DNA from 2 places in the Pseudomonas sp. LBUM1678 genome. Region 2 is predicted to be linked to the other one. Evidence: riboswitches for the same ligand, from Rfam matches in the RefSeq annotation. Region 2 holds a riboswitch; the other holds the start of a gene.
The links. Region 2 has a riboswitch for cobalamin ahead of cobW (cobalamin biosynthesis protein CobW). Riboswitches for the same ligand answer to the same signal wherever they lie in the genome.
Positions count from the first base shown of each region.

Region 1: linked by a shared signal. The riboswitch ahead of cobO (cob(I)yrinic acid a,c-diamide adenosyltransferase) and the one ahead of cobW (cobalamin biosynthesis protein CobW) in region 2 are both predicted to bind cobalamin.

Region 1 is NZ_CP166775.1:1,869,595-1,872,992, forward strand. Features, by position in the region: gene ACA070_RS08465 (PQQ-dependent sugar dehydrogenase) at 1-665, opposite strand, end outside; gene ACA070_RS08470 (hypothetical protein) at 733-1,317, opposite strand; cobalamin riboswitch at 1,474-1,707, shown strand; gene cobO (cob(I)yrinic acid a,c-diamide adenosyltransferase) at 1,789-2,400, shown strand; gene ACA070_RS08480 (cobyrinic acid a,c-diamide synthase CobB) at 2,397-3,398, shown strand, end outside.
Region 2 is NZ_CP166775.1:3,943,656-3,947,053, reverse strand. Features, by position in the region: gene ACA070_RS17930 (cobalamin biosynthesis protein) at 1-279, opposite strand, end outside; gene ACA070_RS17925 (CbtA family protein) at 276-980, opposite strand; gene ACA070_RS17920 (CbtB domain-containing protein) at 992-1,183, opposite strand; cobalamin riboswitch at 1,304-1,531, opposite strand; cobalamin riboswitch at 1,709-1,922, shown strand; gene cobW (cobalamin biosynthesis protein CobW) at 2,021-3,082, shown strand; gene cobN (cobaltochelatase subunit CobN) at 3,086-3,398, shown strand, end outside.

The sequences.
Region 1 (3,398 bases), 2.1 Mb from region 2:
CCTACCGTGACGTACAGCTTGCTCCCGTCCTTGCTGGCGATGACGTTTTTGGTCCAGTGGTGATTCAGCGTCCCACCCGGCAGATCGACCACCTTGATCGGCTGCGACTTGATCGCCGTGTCGCCATTTTCATAGTGAAAGCGCAGCAAGCGATCGGTGTCGGCGACGTACAGGTCGTTGCCGACCAGGGTCATGCCGAAGGGCGAGTTGAGGTTTTCCAGGAACACCGTGCGGGTTTCGGCGATGCCGTCGTGGTCCTTGTCCCGCAGCAGCGTGATGCGATTCGGGCTGGGGACGCCGGCACCGGCACGGCCCATGACTTTGCCCATTACCCAGCCGCGAATGCCTTTGCCGTCATCGGGTTTCGGTGGCGCGTTGGTTTCGGCCACCAACACGTCGCCGTTGGGCAGCACGTAGAGCCAACGCGGGTGATCGAGCCCTTCGGCAAATGCCGCCACTTGAGTGCCCGCCGCAGGAGTGGGTTTCGCGCCCTCCGGCCAGCCGATCGCCGGGGCGATATTCACCGTCGGGATCAGGGTCTTGTTCGGTTCTGGCAGCTTGGGTGACGGGCCGGTACCGTCGGAGACTTGCAAGCTGGAGGTTTCACCACAAGCGGCGAGCCCTCCGGCGAGCGCGATGACGAGAACGAGCTGGGGCTTGCGCATGCGGATCTTCCCTATGAATGCATTGACCTAATCATAGAGAAGATTTGAAGCGCGATGGTTCAACCGGTCAGCCGCGGGCTTCCTTGAACAGCACGGCGATGCCGGGGTGATAGTTGCCGGCTTCGTTGCGCAACTTGCGATAGGCGTACGGGAAATACCAGGCCACGGCGCAGCTGTGTTCCTTTTGCAGGTCGTCGACCATGTCCTGCAGTTCTTCCGGCGTCGCGCTCTGCTGGGCCTTTTGTGGCGCAACGAACAGGCAGCCGAGTTTCAGGTCGCTGGCGTAGCTGATGCGTTTGGCGTTGCTGGTGATGTCCTGCAGCGCCTGGCTCAGGTTCAGGCTATTGACCTTCGGCCAACGTTGAGTGGCCTGAAGGTAGGCGCGTTCTTCGGGGGAGGCGATAAACAGATCGGCACGGCCGTTGCGTTCGCCTTCTTCGTTCTGCTTGCGCGTTGGGGTTTGTTGCAGCGTGACCATTTCCGCCATCCAGGCCGCGGCGGAGAGCAAGCCAAGGTTGGCTTTTTCGTCATACCAGTAAGGCGTGTCGTTATCGCCGCGCACCGCATTGTAGCGGTCTATACAGTCAAACCAGCGTTCCAGCACCGGTCGCAGGAATTCCAGCTTCGGATTGCTGATGATCATGCCTTGCATGTTGCTCACCCTTTGTAATTGTGATGTTGGGTTGTGGCGCTTTGATATCACTGCTGACAGTGTGGTGCAAGTTGGGGTGTCAGTAAATTGACCGGCGGCAGTATATCGCTCGCCCGCGCTTTGTCTTCAATTGACGCTCCACCCCCAACCCTCTAACCTTCGCGGCTTGTTTCAGGTGCTCTGTGGCGAAGGTCGACAGAGTGAAACAGGGAAGCCGGTGAGTGACCATCTTCACGCGACGAAACGTCACGATCCCGGCGCTGCCCCCGCAACGGTAAATGAGTGAAGACTGTGCCTTGAGCCACTGTGTCGACTGTCGACATGGGAAGGCGCGCAGTCCGGCGCAAGCCGCTCATGAGCCCGGAGACCGGCCTGATTCATCCAACGGCATCACGGTGGGCGATGCCAGGCTTCTTGCCGTCTATTCTTGTGCCTGCCCGCCGTTATCCAGCCTCAACGGAGAGCTCCCCCATGACTGATTCCCCTGATCGTGACGAACGCCATCTGGCGCGCATGCAGCGCAAAAAAGCCGTGATCGACGAACGCATCGCCAACTCGCCCAATGAGTGCGGCCTGCTGCTGGTGCTGACCGGCAACGGCAAAGGCAAAAGCAGCTCGGCTTTCGGCATGCTTGCCCGGTCCATGGGCCATGGCATGCAGTGCGGCGTGGTGCAGTTCATCAAGGGGCGCAACAGCACCGGTGAAGAGCTGTTCTTCCGGCGCTTCCCGGAGCAGGTGCGTTTTCATGTGATGGGCGAGGGCTTCACCTGGGAAACCCAGGACCGCCAGCGTGACATCGCCGCCGCCGAAGCGGCTTGGGAAGTGTCCCGCGAACTGCTGCGCGATCCGTCGATCGGCCTGGTGGTGCTCGATGAACTGAACATCGCCCTCAAGCACGGTTACCTCGACCTCGATCAAGTGCTCACTGACTTGCAGGCACGTCCGCCGATGCAACACGTGGTGGTCACCGGTCGCGGCGCCAAGCCGGAGATGATCGAGCTGGCCGATACAGTCACCGAAATGGGCGTGATCAAGCACGCGTTCCAGGCCGGGATCAAAGCGCAAAAAGGCGTCGAGCTGTGAATCAGCCACGTCATTGCCCGGCGGTGCTGATCGCCGCGCCGGCCTCCGGTCAGGGCAAGACCACCGTCACGGCCGCGCTGGCCCGTTTGCATCGCAATCAGGGGCGCAAGGTTCGCGTATTCAAGTGCGGCCCGGACTTTCTCGACCCGATGATTCTCGAGCGCGCCAGCGGTGCGCCGGTGTATCAACTTGACATGTGGATGGTCGGCGAGCAGGAAAGTCGTCGTCTGTTGTGGGAAGCCGCCGGTGAAGCCGACCTGATTCTCATCGAAGGCGTCATGGGGCTGTTCGACGGCACGCCGTCCAGCGCTGACCTGGCGCGGCACTTCGGTGTGCCAGTGCTCGGTGTGATCGACGGCACGGCCATGGCGCAGACTTTTGGTGCGCTGGCGTTGGGGTTGGCGAAGTATCAGCCGGACTTGCCGTTTGCCGGTGTGTTGGCCAACCGTGTGGGCACGTTGCGGCACGCGCAATTGCTCGAAGGCAGCCTGACTGAAGGTTTGCGCTGGTACGGCGCGTTGTCGCGCGAGACCGGGATTGAACTGCCGAGTCGTCATCTCGGTCTGGTCCAGGCCAGCGAGTTGAACGATCTCGACCTGCGCCTCGATGCGGCGGCTGAATCGCTGGCCAGCAGTTGCGATGTGGCGCTGCCGCCGCCCGTGGAATTCGCGGCGCCTGAAATGATCGTCGCAGAGCCTTTGCTGGCCGGCGTGCGAATCGCAGTGGCCCGTGATGAGGCGTTCGCTTTCACCTACGGTGCGAGCCTGGATTTGCTGCGGGCCATGGGCGCCGAACTGCTGTTTTTCTCGCCGATCCGCGATGCTGATTTGCCAGAGGCGGACAGCCTTTATCTACCGGGTGGTTATCCGGAACTGCACCATGTGGCGCTGTCACAGAACACCTCGATGCTCAATGCGATCCGCGCCCATCATGCCGCCGGCAAACCGTTGTTGGCCGAGTGTGGCGGGATGCTGTACCTGCTTGATTCGTTGACCGAT
Region 2 (3,398 bases):
TTCGAACGCGATGTCCGAATGATGGCTGAGTTGCGGTTTGTAACCTTGCAGTTGCTCGCTGCTGAAATACATCAGCGGCAATGCGAGTTGCGCGGCCAACTCGATCAGGCCAGGTTCATCACGTTTCAGGTCGATGCTGGCCAGGGCCTTGATCTGGTGAAGTCCGATTTTATGCGCCTGTAATGCCTGATCGAGCAGCGCCCGCAGTGTGCTGGCAGGGCAGCCGCGCTGGCAGCCCAGGCCGACGACTAAAGTCGGCGCTGTGCGGGTATCGGTCATGCGTGGTATTGGCCATCGCTTTTGCGGCGGAACAACCAGGCGCTGATCAGGCCCAGGGCCAGCCAGAACGCGACGTTGGTCAGCTGCGAAGCGATTTTGAACTGCGTTTCCAGGGCTTCAGGAGCGAGCATAGAGTGCACTTCCGGTTGCGGCGCGCCGATCACGTGAGGTACAGCGAGAATCGCCACGCCGAGGATCTTCATCAGCCAGTGACGGCTAAACACAATCAACGCAATGCCGACAGCCGTGGAGGCGGCCGTGCCGACCCACCAGAGTTGCCGTTGCGCCAGATCTGCCGCCGCAGTGCCTGGCAGTTCAGGCGGCAAGCCGAGGGTTGGCGCCAACACGAAAGTCGCGTAACCGGCCAGGCCCCAAAGCAAGCCCTGGGAGGTTTTGGTCGGTGCACGCAAGGTGTAGAGACCGGCGAGCATCAGGGCGAAACCGACGGCAACGACCAGATTGCCGCCCGTGGTCGACAACACGCGCTGCCAGCCGTCTTCCGGTTCCCAGGCTTCGGCATCATGAGTGTGAGCGGCGACACCGGCGGCGTGTTCGTGAACTTCAACCGCGGCCGGCTCGGATTTTTCGTAGGTTTCGGCCTGCAAAATCAGCGGAGACACCCAGAAACTTTGCAGCAGGGTCAGCAACAGGGCGGCCAGCAGCCCGGTGAAACCTGCGGTTTGCGCAATACGCTTGATCATGTCAGCAGGTCTCAATGGCACGGGAAGGCGGAGCTGTGACGGGTATCGTGCGCGGCATTGTGGACCGCTTCGATGTGCGAGAAACCGGCGAAATACACAAGGCACGCGCCAAGGATCGATGCGCAAACGGCAGCGCTCAGGCGTTGAGTCAGGGTCGTGGTGGTGCTGGCCGTTGTGTGGCGAGTGCTGCTGATGATCGACATGGCGCTTCCCTCTGGTCTGTCAGCGGGTGAATAGAGCGCATGGAAGACCCCTGCGAGTCGGGCACGCAAAGGTTCAAACAGCGCCCGCCCACCGCGGGTTTGTCATTCAGTGATCGTAATGGTCACTTTGTGTTGCGGGCCGGTCTCCGGGCTCACGAGGGGTGTTGGCTTTCGCCGGAACCTGCAAGCATCACCTTCCCATGCCGAACTGCTGGCACAGTGGATCTGACGCTTCGCTCGCTTACCGTTGCGGGGGCAGCACCGGACTGACATGGCTTTGAGTAAAGCACATGATTCACCGGTTTCCCGTTTCACCCTGTGAAGGGCACCCGTAACAAGGCGTGTAGGAGAGCATGGGCGGGGGTTTGGCGTCAATTGGCATGGGTTCTCATCTCGAGACCGAGGTGAATTCTTCGCGGGCAAGCCTCGCTCCTACAAAAGCACCGCCGTCCTGTAGGAGCGAGGCTTGCCCGCGAAGGGGCCGGTGCGGCGGACACAAGACATTGACCCGCCCCAAGACGATGCGTAGCCTTGCGCTTTCGAGGTTCTTCGGCATTTGCCGAAGCTAAGAAGGGAACGCGGTCGATGCCGCGGCTGCCCCCGCAACTGTGAACGGTGATGTTCGCTGCCACGCCACTGCAAGCCCTGTCCAACGGGTTCGCGGGAAGGCGCAGCGAATGCCAGGCCAAGCGCCCGGCACACCGTCAGCCAGGAGACCTGCCTCGACACAGATTCTCACTACAACCGGGCGGGGTGATCCGGTGGCGAACTCTTCCGCGCGCGCCCGTCGCTGCGATTGTCGTCCCGTATGCCCGCCACCTTGCCAAAGGGCATCCGATGAAAACACTGGCCAAACTCCCCGTCACCATCGTTACCGGCTTTCTCGGCTCGGGCAAAACCACCCTGCTGCGGCACATGCTCGACAACGCTCAGGGCCGCCGCATCGCGGTGATCGTCAACGAGTTTGGCGAGCTGGGCATCGACGGCGAGATCCTCAAGCAGTGCTCCATCGGTTGCACTGAAGAAGAAGCCAACGGTCGTGTCTACGAATTGGCCAACGGCTGCCTGTGCTGCACCGTCCAGGAAGAATTCTTCCCGGTGATGCGCGAACTCGTCGCCCGTCGCGGTGACCTCGACCACATCCTCATCGAAACCTCGGGCCTGGCCCTGCCAAAGCCGCTGGTACAAGCCTTCCAGTGGCCGGAAATCCGCAGCGCCTGCACCGTTGACGCGGTCATCACCGTGGTCGACAGCCCGGCCGTCGCCGCTGGCACCTTCGCTGCGTTCCCGGATCAAGTTGATGCCCAGCGCAAACTCGACCCGAACCTGGACCACGAATCGCCGCTGCACGAACTGTTCGCCGACCAACTGGCCAGCGCCGACCTGGTGATTCTCAACAAGGCCGACCTGATCAGCCCTGAAGACCTGGCCCGCGTGCGCCTGGAAGTCGCCGAAGAGCTGCCGCCCGCCGTCAAAGTCATCGAAGCCAGCAGCGGCCGCGTGCCACTGGACGTGCTGATCGGCCTCGGTGCCGGTTCCGAAGAACACATCGACAGCCGCCACAGCCATCACGATCACCACCACGAAGGTGAAGATGATCACGATCACGACGCCTTCGATTCGATCTCCATCGAGCTGCCGCAGGCTGACGAAAGCTTGCTGCTGGACGCGCTGACCCAATTGGTGGTCCAGCACGGCATCCTGCGGGTCAAAGGTTTCGCGGCGATCCCGAACAAACCGATGCGCCTGCTGATCCAGGGCGTGGGCACGCGTTTCGACAAGCATTTCGACCGTCAGTGGGGCGCCGACGAAGCGCGCACCACGCGCCTGGTGCTGATCGGCCAGGAACTGGACGCCGCGCTGCTCGAAGCGCAATTGCGCGCCGCGCTCAGCGCTTAAGCCATGCACCTGCTCAGGACCCAGCCCGGCGGTTTCGTGTCGGATGACAACATTGCCGACCTTGGACAAACCCCCGCCGAGCTGGTGATCCTGTGCAGCGGTGATTCCAGCCTGGCGCTGCTCGCTGAAGCGGCGCAGCAGTTGCCGGACGATTACCCCAGCGTGCGCCTGGCCAACCCGATGCAAGTGCAGAATCATGCGTCGGTCGACCTGTATGTCGACGAAGTGCTGCGCCACGCCAAGGTGATTCTGATTTCGCTGCACGGCGGCATTGCCTATTGGCGGTACGGGGTCGAGCGTCTGGTGGAGCTGTCCC